Regions from separate parts of the Streptomyces sp. LARHCF249 genome, predicted to be linked through region 3. Evidence: predicted binding sites of a transcription regulator. Region 3 holds the regulator's gene; each other region holds the start of a gene.
The links. The regulator HrcA, encoded in region 3, represses chaperone genes, less so after heat shock. The targets are predictions, from matches to a motif close to TTNGCACTCNGNNNNNCNGAGTGCNAA.

Region 1: groL (chaperonin GroEL) is a predicted target of HrcA. The motif match lies at 2,435-2,461, and genes of this name have one in related genera.
Region 2: groES (co-chaperone GroES) is a predicted target of HrcA. The motif match lies at 2,154-2,180, and genes of this name have one in related genera.

The regions. Positions count from the first base shown of each region.
Region 1 covers NZ_JBIXJQ010000009.1:102,777-107,867, forward strand. The annotation lists SAM riboswitch class I at 1-67, shown strand, start outside; gene thrC (threonine synthase) at 61-1,359, shown strand; gene ACIPUC_RS25450 (MoaD/ThiS family protein) at 1,398-1,673, shown strand; gene ACIPUC_RS25455 (cold-shock protein) at 2,082-2,288, shown strand; gene groL (chaperonin GroEL) at 2,591-4,213, shown strand; gene ACIPUC_RS25465 (Uma2 family endonuclease) at 4,308-4,805, opposite strand; gene ACIPUC_RS25470 (phosphoribosylanthranilate isomerase) at 5,022-5,091, shown strand, end outside.
Region 2 covers NZ_JBIXJQ010000010.1:84,728-89,818, reverse strand. The annotation lists gene groL (chaperonin GroEL) at 1-1,565, opposite strand, end outside; gene groES (co-chaperone GroES) at 1,702-2,010, opposite strand; gene ACIPUC_RS27030 (hypothetical protein) at 2,268-2,891, shown strand; gene ACIPUC_RS27025 (FtsW/RodA/SpoVE family cell cycle protein) at 2,879-4,291, shown strand; gene ACIPUC_RS27020 (GntR family transcriptional regulator) at 4,678-5,091, opposite strand, start outside.
Region 3 covers NZ_JBIXJQ010000002.1:403,072-408,162, reverse strand. The annotation lists gene ACIPUC_RS06660 (16S rRNA (uracil(1498)-N(3))-methyltransferase) at 1-73, opposite strand, end outside; gene ACIPUC_RS06655 (nitronate monooxygenase) at 70-1,161, opposite strand; gene dnaJ (molecular chaperone DnaJ) at 1,308-2,447, opposite strand; gene hrcA (heat-inducible transcriptional repressor HrcA) at 2,448-3,464, opposite strand; gene ACIPUC_RS06640 (MBL fold metallo-hydrolase) at 3,612-4,331, shown strand; gene ACIPUC_RS06635 (DUF3097 domain-containing protein) at 4,366-5,091, shown strand, end outside.

The DNA of each region.
Region 1 (5,091 bases), on a different contig from region 3:
CGGGGCCCCGGCTAGGGAAGGTGCCAATTCCGTCTCATGGCGAAGTGCGCCATGGGGAAGATGAGGAGAAAGGGCCTCGCCATCATGGCTGCACAGACTGTTGCCACCTCTGTTGATCTCGGACCTGCCACCGGCCTCTCGTGTCGCGAGTGCGGTACCCGCTTCGAACTCGGTCCGATCTTCGCGTGCGCCGAGTGCTTCGGACCGCTGGAAGTCGCCTACGACCTTCCCACCGGCGACCCCGAGGCCCTGCGCGCCGCGATCGAGGCCGGCCCGAACAACATCTGGCGTTACGCGCCGCTGCTGCCGGTCCCCGCGGACGTGGCCTCCAAGCCGAGCCTGAACCCGGGCTTCACCAAGCTCGTGGACGCGGAGAACCTGGCCAAGGAGCTCGGCGTCACCGGCAAGCTCTACGTCAAGGACGACTCCGGCAACCCGACGCACTCCTTCAAGGACCGCGTCGTGGCCATCGCCGTCGAGGCGGCCCGCGCCTTCGGCTTCACCACCCTGTCCTGCTCCTCCACCGGCAACCTGGCCGGCGCCGTCGGCGCCGCGGCCGCCCGCGCCGGCTTCCGCTCCTGCGTGTTCATCCCGCACGACCTGGAGCAGGGCAAGGTCGTCATGGCCGGTGTCTACGGCGGCGACCTCGTCGGCATCGAGGGCAACTACGACGACGTGAACCGCTTCTGCTCCGAGCTCATCGGCGACCCGCTGGGCGAGGGCTGGGGCTTCGTCAACGTCAACCTGCGCCCGTACTACGGCGAGGGCTCCAAGACCCTGGCGTACGAGATCTGCGAGCAGCTCGGCTGGCGGCTGCCCGACCAGATCGTGATCCCGATCGCGTCCGGCTCGCAGCTGACGAAGATCGACAAGGGCCTGCAGGAGCTGATCAAGCTCGGTCTCGTCGAGGACAAGCCGTACAAGATCTTCGGTGCCCAGGCCGAGGGCTGCTCCCCGGTGTCGACCGCCTTCAAGGCCGGTCACGACGTGGTCCGCCCGCAGAAGCCGAACACCATCGCCAAGTCCCTGGCCATCGGCAACCCGGCGGACGGCCCGTACGTCCTGGACATCGCGCGGCGCACCGGCGGCTTCGTCGAGGACGTCACCGACGAGCAGGTCGTCGAGGCCATCAAGATCCTCGCGCAGACCGAGGGCATCTTCGCCGAGACCGCGGGCGGCGTGACCGTCGGCGTCACGAAGAAGCTCATCGAGAACGGGCAGCTCGACCCGGCGCTGACCACCGTCGTCCTGAACACCGGAGACGGCCTCAAGACCCTGGAGGCGGTGGCCGCGGACAGCGGCCAGACCGCCACCATCCGCCCGAGCCTGGACGCGTTCCGCGCCGCCGGCCTGGCCTGACCCGACCCCCCCTGCACTACCGGAAAGGCAGTACCGCCATGAGCGTCAACGTCCGCATCCCCACCATCCTGCGCACCTACACCGGCGGTCAGGCCGAGGTCCCCGCCGAGGGGGCGACCCTCGCCGAGGTCATCGAGTCGCTCGACAAGAGCCACCCGGGCATCGCCGCCCGCGTGCTCGACGACCAGGGCAAGCTGCGCCGCTTCGTGAACGTCTACGTCAACGACGACGACGTGCGCTTCGAGGGCGGGCTGGCGGCGGCGACGCCGGACGGCGCGGGTGTCTCGATCATTCCCGCCGTCGCCGGGGGCTGACCGGACCGGCACGGCCCCGCCGGCTGATACGCGAAACGTAATTACCCCCTCCGTTAATAAGCGGAGGGGGTAATTCTGTTTGATTGGGCGCGGTAGGGTTGGGGAAGTCCCCTCCGCTGGACTTGCCCGCCGCATATGAACGGGTCGCGTGAGGGTCGACATCGGGTCAATGTGCAAGTGCGGTATGGGGCTTTGGCGAGATATGCCGGGCCCGAGTTGCCCTGGAATATGCCAGATTTTCACTCTATTTCTATGTTTCCCCGTGTCCAGAATTCTCGTCGGATTGACCTGTTGCAGACAGCACCGGCGCGGATACATTCAGCCTCGGTCGACGCGTTCCGACGCAAGTGATGACCCGGGACCGCGAAGTGCGTTCCTGCGCAAGGGCCAGTAATAGGGGAGTTAGGCATGGCTCAGGGCACCGTCAAGTGGTTCAACGCGGAGAAGGGCTACGGCTTCATCGCGGTCGACGGTGGTGCGGATGTGTTCGTCCACTACAGCGCCATCCAGATGGACGGGTACCGCACCCTTGAAGAGGGTCAGCGGGTCGAGTTCGAGATCTCGCAGGGCCAGAAGGGTCCGCAGGCGGACATGGTCAAGCTCGCACTCGGCTAGTCCCGGCGCGATCGACCGCCCACGCGTACATGAGGGGCCCACATCCTGGACACGGGATGTGGGCCCCTCGCGCGTCGCCGGTGTGTTCACCGGGGTGTTGCCCCAAGCCGCTTGCACTCGCGGGGGTCGAGTGCTAATCATTGGCGTTAGCACTCTCCTGGTGAGAGTGCTACTGAACGAGGACCGGGTCGGTGAGGCCCGCAGGGTCCGGCGGGAAGGAACCGCCGGGCACGCAGGCCGTCCGTCGCGGGCGCGGGCGCGGTCCAGGAGCAATCCACCGCTGTCCGGGAGGACCACTTCAGATGGCCAAGATCATTGCGTTCGACGAGGAGGCCCGGCGCGGTCTCGAGCGTGGGATGAACCAGCTCGCCGACGCCGTCAAGGTCACCCTTGGCCCCAAGGGTCGCAACGTCGTCCTTGAGAAGAAGTGGGGCGCCCCCACGATCACCAACGATGGTGTTTCCATCGCCAAGGAGATCGAGCTCGAGGACCCGTACGAGAAGATCGGCGCCGAGCTGGTCAAGGAAGTCGCCAAGAAGACGGACGACGTCGCCGGCGACGGTACGACCACCGCCACCGTGCTCGCCCAGGCGCTCGTCCGCGAGGGCCTGCGCAACGTGGCTGCCGGCGCCAACCCGATGGCCCTCAAGCGTGGCATCGAGAAGGCCGTCGAGGCCGTCTCGGGCGCCCTGCTCGAGCAGGCGAAGGATGTCGAGACCAAGGAGCAGATCGCTTCCACGGCCTCCATCTCCGCCGCTGACACCCAGATCGGCGAGCTCATCGCCGAGGCCATGGACAAGGTCGGCAAGGAAGGCGTCATCACCGTCGAGGAGTCGCAGACCTTCGGTCTCGAGCTCGAGCTCACCGAGGGCATGCGCTTCGACAAGGGCTACATCTCGGCGTACTTCGCCACCGACATGGAGCGTATGGAGGCGTCGCTCGACGACCCGTACATCCTGATCGTCAACTCCAAGATCGGCTCGGTCAAGGACCTGCTGCCGCTCCTGGAGAAGGTCATGCAGTCCGGCAAGCCGCTGCTGATCATCGCCGAGGACGTCGAGGGCGAGGCCCTGTCGACCCTGGTCGTCAACAAGATCCGCGGCACCTTCAAGTCCGTCGCCGTCAAGGCCCCGGGCTTCGGCGACCGCCGCAAGGCCATGCTCGGCGACATCGCCATCCTCACCGGTGGCACGGTCATCTCCGAGGAGGTCGGCCTCAAGCTGGAGAACGCCGGTCTCGACCTGCTCGGCCGCGCCCGCAAGGTCGTCATCACCAAGGACGAGACCACCATCGTCGACGGTGCCGGTGACAGCGACCAGGTCCAGGGTCGCGTGAACCAGATCCGCGCCGAGATCGAGAACTCCGACTCGGACTACGACCGCGAGAAGCTCCAGGAGCGCCTCGCGAAGCTGGCCGGCGGCGTGGCCGTCATCAAGGCCGGTGCCGCGACCGAGGTCGAGCTCAAGGAGCGCAAGCACCGCATCGAGGACGCCGTTCGCAACGCGAAGGCGGCCGTCGAGGAGGGCATCGTCGCCGGTGGCGGCGTGGCCCTGCTCCAGGCCTCCGCGGTCTTCGAGAAGCTCGAGCTCACGGGCGACGAGGCGACCGGCGCCAACGCCGTGCGCCTGGCCCTCGAGGCCCCGCTCAAGCAGATCGCCGTCAACGGTGGTCTCGAGGGTGGCGTCGTCGTGGAGAAGGTCCGCAACCTGCAGATCGGTTGGGGCCTGAACGCCGCGACCGGCGAGTACGTGGACATGATCGCCGAGGGCATCATCGACCCGGCGAAGGTCACCCGCTCTGCCCTGCAGAACGCGGCGTCCATCGCGGCCCTCTTCCTCACCACCGAGGCCGTCATCGCCGACAAGCCGGAGAAGGCGTCCGCGGGCGCCCCGGGCGGCATGCCGGGCGGTGACATGGACTTCTGATCGCGACGGGGCTCCGGCCCCGGCTCGATCGGCTGTTCTCGAACGAGGGCGGCATCCCCTGCGGGGGGTGCCGCCCTCGGGCGTTCCCGGCGCCTCAAAATCCGGTGGTGTCGATCGCGAACTCGAACGGCTCGGGGATGTGCAGGGGCTCGCCGAAGGACACCGTCGTACGGGAGCGGTACCCCTGCGGCGAGGGGTCCCAGAAGCAGGTGATCTCCGAACCCTCCACGTCGACGACCAAGTAGACGGGCACGATCCGGCCGTAAACCTCCAGCTTTTCGGTCCAGTCGGCGTCCTTCGTGGAGACGGAGGTGAACTCGCCGACGAGCGACAGGGCCGCGCCGTCCGCGTGGCGGCCTTCCTCATCGAACGCGGACTCGTCCGCGACGTACAGATCCGGACCGTAGCCGCGCTCGGCCGCCGGGAACTGGAAGAGGAAGGGGGAGGTATCCGCGAAGTGTCCCTTGGGAACGTGAGCCTGCAGCTGCTCGCGCAGTACACGCATGCGACGGGAGTAGCGCAGCTTGGACCACGGTGACACGACGATCTTCCCCCGGATGAGCTCGGCCTTGAAGCCGTCTGGCGTGTTCATCTCCTCGACGGTGCGCAGGAGGCTTTCGTACGTCGGCGGCGCTGACGGCGCCTCTATGGGTGTAGCCCGCTCGATCATGATCGTCACCATCGTCCTCCGGGTGGCGTGCTGCGCCCTGAATGTGTGCCTCGTCCCAGGCTAAGGGCGGGTGTGCGCCCGTGCCCGGCTGATGGGACGCATCGCCGGGAATCGCTCCCGGTTTGGTTGACTGCTGGTATGACGGACGGGACGAACGTGTTCATCAAGATCTGCGGGCTCAAGACGGCGCACGATGTCGACGTGGCCG
Region 2 (5,091 bases), on a different contig from region 3:
ACGACCAGGGTCTCGGTCGTGAGCAGCAGGGAGGCGATGGAGGCGGCGTTCTCCAGCGCGGAGCGGGTGACCTTCACCGGGTCGATGACGCCGGCCTTGACCAGGTCGCCGTACTCGCCGGTGGCGGCGTTGAAGCCCTGGCCCTTGTCGAGCTCGGCGACCTTCGAGGTGATGACGTAACCCTCGAGACCGGCGTTCTCGGCGATCCAGCGCAGCGGCTCGACGGCGGCGCGGCGCACGACCGCGACACCGGTGGCCTCGTCGCCCGACAGGCCGAGGTTGCCCTCGAGGACCTTGACGGCGTGGACGAGCGCGGAGCCACCGCCGGAGACGATGCCCTCCTCGACCGCGGCGCGGGTCGCCGAGATGGCGTCCTCGAGGCGGTGCTTCTTCTCCTTGAGCTCCACCTCGGTGGCGGCGCCGACCTTGATGACGCAGACGCCGCCGGCGAGCTTCGCCAGGCGCTCCTGCAGCTTTTCGCGGTCCCAGTCCGAGTCGGTGGACTCGATCTCGGCCTTGATCTGGTTGACGCGACCGACGACTTCCTCGTGGCTGCCGCCACCGTCGACGATGGTCGTGTCGTCCTTGGAGATCGTGACGCGGCGGGCGGAGCCCAGTACGTCCAGACCGGCCTGGTCGAGCTTGAGGCCGACCTCCTCGGCGATGACGGTGGCACCGGTGAGGGTGGCCATGTCCTGCAGCATCGCCTTGCGACGGTCACCGAAGCCCGGGGCCTTGACGGCGACCGCGTTGAAGGTGCCGCGGATCTTGTTGACGACGAGGGTGGAGAGCGCCTCGCCCTCGACGTCCTCGGCGATGATCAGCAGCGGCTTCGAGGCGCCGGCCTGGATGACCTTCTCGAGCAGCGGCAGGAGGTCCTGGATGGAGGAGATCTTGCCCTGGTTGATCAGGATGTACGGGTCGTCGAGGACGGCCTCCATGCGCTCCTGGTCGGAGACCATGTACGGCGAGAGGTAGCCCTTGTCGAAGGCCATGCCCTCGGTGAACTCGAGCTCCAGGCCGAAGGCGTTGGACTCCTCGACGGTGATGACACCGTCCTTGCCGACCTTGTCCATCGCCTCGGCGATGAGCTCGCCGACCTGCTGGTCCTGCGCGGAGAGCGCGGCCACGGCGGCGATGTCGGACTTGTCCTCGATCGGGCGGGCGGTCGCGAGGAGCTCCTCGGACACGGCCTTGACCGCGGCGTCGATGCCCTTCTTCAGCGCGGCCGGGGACGCACCCGCGGCGACGTTGCGCAGACCCTCGCGGACCAGCGCCTGGGCCAGCACGGTGGCGGTGGTGGTGCCGTCACCCGCGATGTCGTTGGTCTTGGTCGCCACCTCCTTCACGAGCTGCGCGCCCAGGTTCTCGTACGGGTCATCCAGCTCGACCTCGCGGGCGATGGTGACACCGTCGTTGGTGATGGTGGGGGCGCCGAACTTCTTGTCGATGACGACGTTGCGGCCCTTGGGGCCGATCGTCACCTTCACCGTGTCGGCAAGCTTGTTGACGCCGCGCTCGAGGGCGCGACGGGCGTCCTCGTCGAACTTCAGGATCTTCGGCATGGGAGCGGTTCAGTCCTCTCGTTGCGATCCTCGGCCGCTCACCGCGACCTCCACCGCCTAGAACGAACTACGCCCCTCGCCGCCCGGCATCAGCAGGGTGACCAGGGGCGCAGCTCAAATCAAAACTGGAAGCGAATTACTTCTCGACGATCGCGAGCACGTCGCGAGCCGAGAGGACGAGGTACTCCTCGCCGCTGTACTTCACTTCGGTGCCGCCGTACTTGCTGTACAGCACGATGTCGCCGACGTTGACGTCCAGCGGGAGACGCTGGCCGTCCTCGAAGCGACCCGGGCCCACGGCGAGGACGACGCCCTCCTGGGGCTTCTCCTTCGCGGTGTCCGGGATGACCAGGCCAGAGGCCGTGGTCTGCTCGGCGTCGAGCGGCTGGACCACAATGCGGTCCTCGAGCGGCTTGATGGCAACCTTGGAGCTGGCGGTCGTCACGATCCGACCTCCCCCTTCGGAGATCCGGGGTTAACTGTCTGAGGTGGCGACCAGGTCGATCCGTCGTCGCGGGTGCCGGATCTGCCTGTCGCTGTGTTGGCACTCACCAGTGGCGAGTGCCAGGTGCGAGACTATTCCGGCGATTAGCACTCGGTCAAGCGGAGTGCCAATTCCCGACGGTTGGCGTTGCGCGGAGCGGCCCCCCGAAACCCCCGAAACCCCGGCGCACGGGCGTTCGATCTCATTACTCTCCGGTCATGACCAGGACAAACTCCGGCATGCGCCGGCGGTACGGCATCCCGATCGCGGTCGGCCTCGCGGCCGGGATCTACATGCTGTCGAACGCCGTGCCGCGGCTCGCCGCCCAGGCGGCCGGGGTGGAGGGCGCCTTCCACGCCGCGCGGTGTGCGGAGGAGCGGGACTCGGACGGGGACCTGCACTGGATGTGCGAAGGCTCCTTCGCGGCGGGCAACGGCTCGTTCACGATCCCCCGGGTCGAGGTCGACACCGCGTTCGACACCCGTCCGGACGGACCGCAGCCCGCCTTCGTCCTCGGCCCGTCCGCCGGCACGGCCGTGCGGCCCGGCGTCCTGGTGTGGCTGGGGCCCGGGGCGGTGGGGGTGCTCTCCCTCGCCTTTCCCGTGTGGGCGGCCTGCCGGGTCGTGAAGCGAAGGAACCATGGGGAGGGCATCAACGTCGTAGATGATATGAAGATAAAGCGCCTCATTGCCGAGCAGATCGGGCCGAAGGCCCCTCCGAGCCCGAGCGCACCAGGCGCCGCTTCCCCCTCGCCCTCGCCCTCACCCTCAGTGGGGGCGCAGTCCGCGCCTCCCGTGTCCCCCGCCCCCACGGACGGTGGCGGCATCCCGTGCGCGGACTGAAACCCCTGACGCCGGCGGGTTCGCGCCGCCGCACCGAGGCGCTGCTGCTCGTCCTCGTCGTCGGCATCGCCGTCTTCGGCCACGCCAACGCCGGCCTCGCCATGAACGGCGAGCTGCCGCCCAACCTCACCGGCTTCACGATCAGCATGACGCTGCTCTCGCTGGTCGGGCACCTGGGCATCCGCCGGTTCGCGGCGTACGCGGACCCGCTGATCTTCCCGCTGGCCATGCTGCTGACGGGGCTGGGGCTGGTGCTGATCCACCGGCTCGACCAGGGGTACATCGAGCGGTACAACTCGGACGCGAACGCTCCGGGCCAGCTGATGTGGACGGTGGTCGGCGTCGCCGCGTGCCTCCTGGTGGTGGCGCTGCTGCGCGACCACCGGCTGCTGCAGCGGTTCATCTACCTCACGATGGCCGTCGCGCTGGTGCTGCTGATCGCGCCGGCGTTCTTCGGCGCGGACACGTACGGCGCGAAGCGGTGGATCATCCTGTTCGGGTTCTCGCTGCAGCCCGGCGAGTTCGTGAAGATCATGATCGCGATCTTCTTCGCGGGCTATCTGGTGATCCACCGGGACTCGCTGGCCCTGACGGGCCGCAAGTTCCTCGGCATGCGGATGCCCCCGATGCGCCAGCTGGGGCCGATCATCACGGTGTGGATCGTGTCGATGCTGGTGCTGGTCTTCGAGCGCGACCTGGGTACGTCGCTGATCTTCTTCGGCGTCTTCGTGGTGATGCTGTACGTGGCCACCGAGCGCACCAGCTGGATCGTGTGCGGCCTGTTCATGGCGGCGGCGGGCGCCTTCGCGGTGGGCTCGACGGAGCCGCACGTCAAGGCGCGCGTGGCGGCGTGGCTCGACCCGCTGTCGTACTACTGGGCGACCCCGCCGCCGGGCGTCACCTCGGACCAGTCGGCGCAGGCGCTGTTCAGCTTCGGCACGGGCGGCATGTCCGGCACCGGCCTCGGCATGGGCCACCCGGAGCTGATCAAGTTCGCGGGCCGCAGCGACTTCATCCTGACGACGGTCGGCGAGGAACTCGGCCTGGCCGGGGTCATGGCGGTGCTGATCCTGTACGCGCTCCTCGTGCAGCGGGGGCTCCGGATGGCCCTCGGCGCCCGCGACCCCTTCGGCAAACTGCTGGCGGTGGGCCTGGCCTCGGCGCTGGCCCTCCAGGTCTTCGTGGTCGCCGGCGGCGTCACGGGCCTGATCCCCCTGACGGGCAAGGCCCTGCCGTTCCTGGCCAAGGGCGGCTCGTCCCTCCTGGCCAACTGGATCATGATCGCCCTGCTGCTCCGCATCAGCGACAGCGCGGAACGCCAACGCCAGGCGGACGCGAGGGGCCCGGTGGAAACGACGATCACGCCGGTCGTGTCGGGGGTTCGGGCGGGAGCCCCCTGAGCGGCATCAGGGAGGGTTTGGGGGCTTCCCGGCAGTCTCATCGTCTCCCCGGTTCGGGCCGGTCCCTCAAGGGCGCTCCTCCGTCGCGTCGCTCCGCGATGGCCTCCAGCCATCCTTGACCGACCGTCCCGAACCGGACATACGAAGACTGCCGGGAAGCCCCCAAAAGAACGGCGCGGGGGGGACGGATGGGCACGCGGGGAGATCAGGGATGGGCCGCCCGGTTTCCGGTGGACGCAACAGATCGCTACGCGCTTCTCGGTGACCGCGTCCGGCGGCCGTCTGGGGCTGGTCATAAGCCGCCACAGATCGCTGCGCGCTTTTGGATGCCGGCGTCCGCGGCTGTCTGGGGACGGTGACTTGATGGATCAGCGCCCAGGTCGGCATCAAGCGTCGAAGTCGTACTCCAGGACGTAGGAAGCGGAGTCAAGCGTCATTTCGTTGACCTCGACAGCCCGGCCGCCTTCGGCGAACGCGGTGCGGACGATCTGGATGACCGGGGTGCCCATCGCGAGCGCGAGGCGCTCGGCCTCGGCCGTCGACGGCATGCGGGAGCGGATCTCCTCGCGGAAGTGGACTGGCTTGTGGCCCAGTTCGGCCAGACGCGCGTACGTCCCGCCAGGGCCGGAGTCGACCTGGGTGATCGCGGATTCGGAGACGACGTCGGCGGGCAGATGGGACGTCGCGAACAACACCGGCTTGCCGTCGAGCACGAAGCGGCGGCCGCGCACCCAGACCGGGGTACCGGGCGGGACGCCGAGGGCGTCGGCGACGCGATCGCTCGCCGTCTCTTCGCGTAC
Region 3 (5,091 bases):
GGCCCTCCGGGCCGTCCAGGACGAACTCCGGTCCCGCCGGAACCTCTTCGACCACGAACACCGGGGCGGTCATGACGCACTCCTCATCTGCATTGCCTTCAACGTGCTCTGCGCCTCGGCCAGTTCGGCCGCCAGCACTTCCATCAGCTCCCCGGCCGGCAGCGCCCGCGCCAGCCGGTGCCCCTGGCCCGCCCACAGGGCCATGCCCTGCGGGTCCCCGGCCGCGGCGGCGGCTTTGCGCAGTCCCGAGGTCAGGTGGTGGATCTGCGGGTAGGCGGCGGGGGCGTACGGTCCGTGCTCGCGCATGAACCGGTTGACCAGGCCGCGCCCCGGCCGCCCGGAGAAGGCCCGGGTCAGCTCGGTCCGTACGAACAGCGGGTCCGTCAGCGCCTTCTTGTGCAGCGGGTCCGCCCCCGACTCCGGGCAGGCCAGGAACGCAGTGCCGAGCTGGGCCGCCTCCGCGCCCGCCGCGAGCAGCGCGGCGATCTGCGAGCCCCGCATCAGACCGCCCGCCGCGATGATGGGGAGCGCGACCGCCTCCCGTACCTGGGCCACGAGCGCGAGCAGGCCCACCGACGCCGTGCCGTCGGCCTGCGGGTCGTCCCGGTGGGTGCCCTGGTGGCCGCCGGCCTCCACCCCCTGGACGCACACGGCGTCCGCCCCGGCCTCCTGCGCGCGGCGGGCCTCCTCGACGGAGGTCGCGGTGACGACGGTGTACGTACCGGCCGTGCGCAGGGAGGCCAGGACCGCCGGGGCGGGACAGCCGAAGGTGAAGGAGACGACCGGGACCGGGTCCTCCAGGAGAATGGCGAGTTTGGCGTCGTAGCCGTCGTCGCAGGTGCCGATGATGTCCTCGTCGGCCAGCGAGATCTCGTACCAGCTCGCCTCACCGGCCAGCTGCCCGCGGTACGCCTCGACGGCGGCCGGGTCCACGTAACCGGTCTGCGGCATGAAGAGGTTCACCCCGAAGGGGCGCCGGGTGAGCGCGCGCACCCGCTTGATCTCCTGGTACATGCCGTCGGCGGTCTTGTACCCGCCGGCCAGGAAGCCCAGTCCGCCCGCCTCGCACACGGCGGCGACCAGCGGCGGACAGGAGGCGCCGCCCTCCATGGGGGCCTGCACGATCGGGTAAGCGCAGAGACCGTTCGGTGCCGAGGACATGCACTGCATCGTGCCATGTCCCGCTCAGGGGGCCGAATCACGGCATTCGCCTGGCATAGTCCGCTTCCCGGCGCGGCCGGAACCATACGACGAGCCCGGCCGGGGGCATCCCCGGCCGGGCTCGTCGTATGAGAGGTCGCAGGCGGTCAGCGGCCGTTGAAGGCGTCCTTCAGGCGGCTGAACAGCCCCTGCTGGCCCGGCGCGAACTGGCCGGTGGGCCGCTCCTCGCCGCGCAGCTTCGCCAGCTGGCGCAGCAGCTCCTCCTGCTGGGTGTCCAGCTTGCCCGGGGTGGTCACCTCGACGTGGACGATCAGGTCGCCGCGCCCGCCGCCGCGCAGGTGGGTGACGCCGCGCCCGTGCAGCGGGATCGCCTGGCCGGACTGGGTGCCGGGCCGGATGTCGATCTCCTCCAGCCCGTCCAGCGTCTCCAGCGGGCACTTGGTGCCCAGCGCGGCCGCTGTCATCGGGATGGTCACCGTGCAGTGCAGGTCGTCACCGCGCCGCTGGAACGTCTGGTGCGGGAGCTCGTGGATCTCCACGTACAGGTCGCCGGCGGGGCCGCCGCCGGGGCCGACCTCGCCCTCGCCCGCGAGCTGGATGCGGGTGCCGTTCTCGACACCGGCCGGGATCTTGACCGTGAGGCTGCGGCGGGACCGGACCCGGCCGTCGCCCGCGCACTCGGGGCACGGGGTCGGGACGACGGTGCCGAAGCCCTGGCACTGCGGGCAGGGGCGCGAGGTCATGACCTGGCCCAGGAAGGACCGCGTGACCTGCGAGACCTCACCGCGGCCGCGGCACATGTCACACGTCTGCGCAGAGGTGCCGGGGGCGGCGCCCTCTCCGGAGCAGGTGGTGCAGACGACCGCCGTGTCGACCTGGATGTCCTTGGTGGTCCCGAAGGCCGCCTCGTCCAGCTCCAGGTCCAGGCGGATCATGGCGTCCTGGCCGCGCCGGGTCCGCGAGCGCGGGCCGCGCTGCGAGGCCTGGCCGAAGAAGGCGTCCATGATGTCGGAGAAGTTGCCGAAGCCGCCCGCTCCGAAGCCGCCTGCTCCGCCACCGCCGCCCGAGGAGGACAGCGGGTCGCCGCCGAGGTCGTAGACCTGCTTCTTCTGCGGGTCCGACAGCACCTCGTAGGCCGCGTTGATCTCCTTGAAGCGCTCCTGCGTCTTCGGGTCCGGATTCACATCCGGGTGGAGTTCGCGCGCGAGGCGCCGGAAGGCCTTCTTGATCTCGTCCTGCGATGCGTCGCGGCGCACGCCGAGAACGGCGTAGTAGTCCGTGGCCACTTACGACTCCGCCAGGATCTGTCCGACGTAACGTGCCACTGCGCGTACCGCTCCCATCGTTCCGGGGTAGTCCATGCGGGTCGGTCCGACCACGCCGAGTTTGGCGACCGTTTCGCCGCCCGAACCGTAACCGACCGAGACGACCGACGTGGAGTTCAGCCCCTCGTAGGCGTTCTCGTGCCCGATCCGTACGGCCATTTCCGATTCGTTGGCCTCGCCCAGCAGCTTGAGGAGCACGACCTGCTCCTCCAGCGCTTCGAGCACCGGCCTGATCGTCAAGGGAAAATCATGTCCGAAGCGAGTGAGATTGGCGGTGCCGCCGATCATCAGCCGCTCTTCGGCTTCCTCGACCAGGGTTTCGAGGAGCGTCGCGAGCACGGTGGACACCGTGCCGCGGTCGTCCGCGTCGAAGGACTCGGGGAGGTCCTGGACGAGCGGGGGCACGTCGGTGAACCGGCGCCCGACGACCCTGCTGTTGAGCCGGGCCCGCAGATCGGCCAGCGAGGTCTCCCCGAAGGGGCTCGGGCAGTCGATCAGCCGCTGCTCGACGCGTCCGGTGTCCGTGATCAGTACGAGCATCAGGCGCGCGGGAGCGAGCGAGAGCAGCTCCACGTGCCGGACGGTCGAGCGGGTCAGGCTCGGGTACTGGACGACGGCGACCTGCCGGGTCAGCTGCGCGAGCAGCCGCACGGTGCGGCCGACCACGTCGTCGAGGTCGACGGCCCCGTCGAGGAAGTTCTGGATGGCCCGGCGCTCGGGCGTCGACAGCGGCTTGACCCCCGCCAGCTTGTCGACGAACAGGCGGTAGCCCTTGTCGGTGGGGATCCGGCCGGCGCTGGTGTGGGGCTGGGCGATGTAGCCCTCGTCCTCCAGCACGGCCATGTCGTTGCGCACGGTGGCGGGCGAGACGCCGAGCCGGTGCCGCTCGGTGAGCGCCTTGGAGCCGACCGGCTCCTCCGTCCCGACGTAGTCCTGGACGATGGCGCGCAGCACTTCGAGTCTGCGTTCGCTGAGCATCGCGCACACCTCCAGCTGTGGTCCGTTGCCTTGTTCGTAGCCTGCTGACTGGCACTCTGGTCGTTCGAGTGCCAGAGATCCCCCGCTCAGTGTACGGCCGGGTAGTAAGACCCTGGCAAGGGAGGCCCGCCAGGGTAGCGTCGCGGCATGGACGTGCGTTGGGAAGAGGCGGGCTGGGAAAGGCTGACCGGACGGACCGGACGCCGGCGGCTGCCGGTGTGGGACTGCACCGTGGGACTGGTGGTGGGCGACGATTCCGTCCTCCTCGTCGACCCCGGCTCGTGCCTGCGCGAGGGCGCGCGGGTGCGGGCGGAGGCGGAGCGGCTGACCGGCCGGCACGTGACCCACATCGCATTCACGCACGGCCATTTCGACCACGTCCTGGGCGGGGCCGCCTTCTCCGGGGCCGAGGTGTTCGGGGCGGTCGGGCTGGACGCGCTGCTCGAAACGGGCCGCGAGGAGCTGCGCGGGGACGCGGTGCGGCACGGCCTGGCGGAGGCGGAGGCCGCGGAGGCCGTGGACCTGATGGCGGCGCCGAAGCACCTGGTGTCGGGCGAGTGGACGCTGGAACTGGGCGGGGTACAGGTGCTGCTGGCCAATGTGGGTCCCGGGCACACGCGCCACGATCTGGCGCTCTTCGTGCCGGGCGAGCGCGAGACGGTGTTCTGCGGGGACCTGGTCGAGGAGTCGGGCGAGCCCTCGGCCGGCCCGGACGCGGTGCCCCGGCAGTGGCCCGCGGCCCTGGACCGGCTGCTGGCGCTGGGCGGGGACGACGCTCTGTACGTGCCGGGTCACGGAGCGGTGGTCGGCGCGGGCTTCGTCCGTGCGCAACGCGCCACACTGGCCGCCCGTTTCGGCGTGTCGTAGGCATGATCGCCGCGCCTCTCCTACGCTCGGCCGGATGCGCGAGTACTCCCCCGACCTGACCCCCCAGTGGAAGCGCCCCAAGGCCGTGCCGGAGGTGGCGGCGGAGCCGGATCTGGTGGTCGAGGTGGCCGGTACGGACTTCTGCGGCGCGGTGGTGGCCTGCGAGGCGGGCACGGTGACCCTGGAGGACCGCTTCGGCAAGCGGCGGGTGTTCCCGATGGAGCCGCGGGGCTTCCTGCTGGACGGGGCCGTGGTCACCCTCACCCGGCCCGCGCGGGGGCCGTCGGCGCCGCGGCGGACGGCCTCGGGCTCGATCGCGGTCCCGGGGGCCAGGGCGCGGGTGGCGCGGGCCGGGCGCATCTACGTGGAGGGCCGCCACGACGCGGAGCTGGTCGAGAAGGTCTGGGGCGACGACCTGCGCGTCGAGGGCGTGGTGGTGGAGTACCTGGAGGGCATCGACGGCCTCCCGGCCATCGTCGCCGACTTCGCCCCGGCCCCGGACGCCCGCCTGGGGATCCTGGTGGACCACCTCGTCCCGGGCTCCAAGGAGTCCCGTATCGCGGCGTCGGTGACCTCCCCGGACGTCCTGATCGTGGGCCACCCGTACGTGGACGTCTGGCAGGCGGTGAAGCCGTCCGCGCTGGGCATCCCGGCGTGGCCGGCGATCCCCCGCGGCCAGGACTGGAAGACGGGCGTCTGCCGCGCCCTGGGCTGGCCGGACAACACCGGCGCCGCCTGGCAGCACATCCTGTCCCGGGTG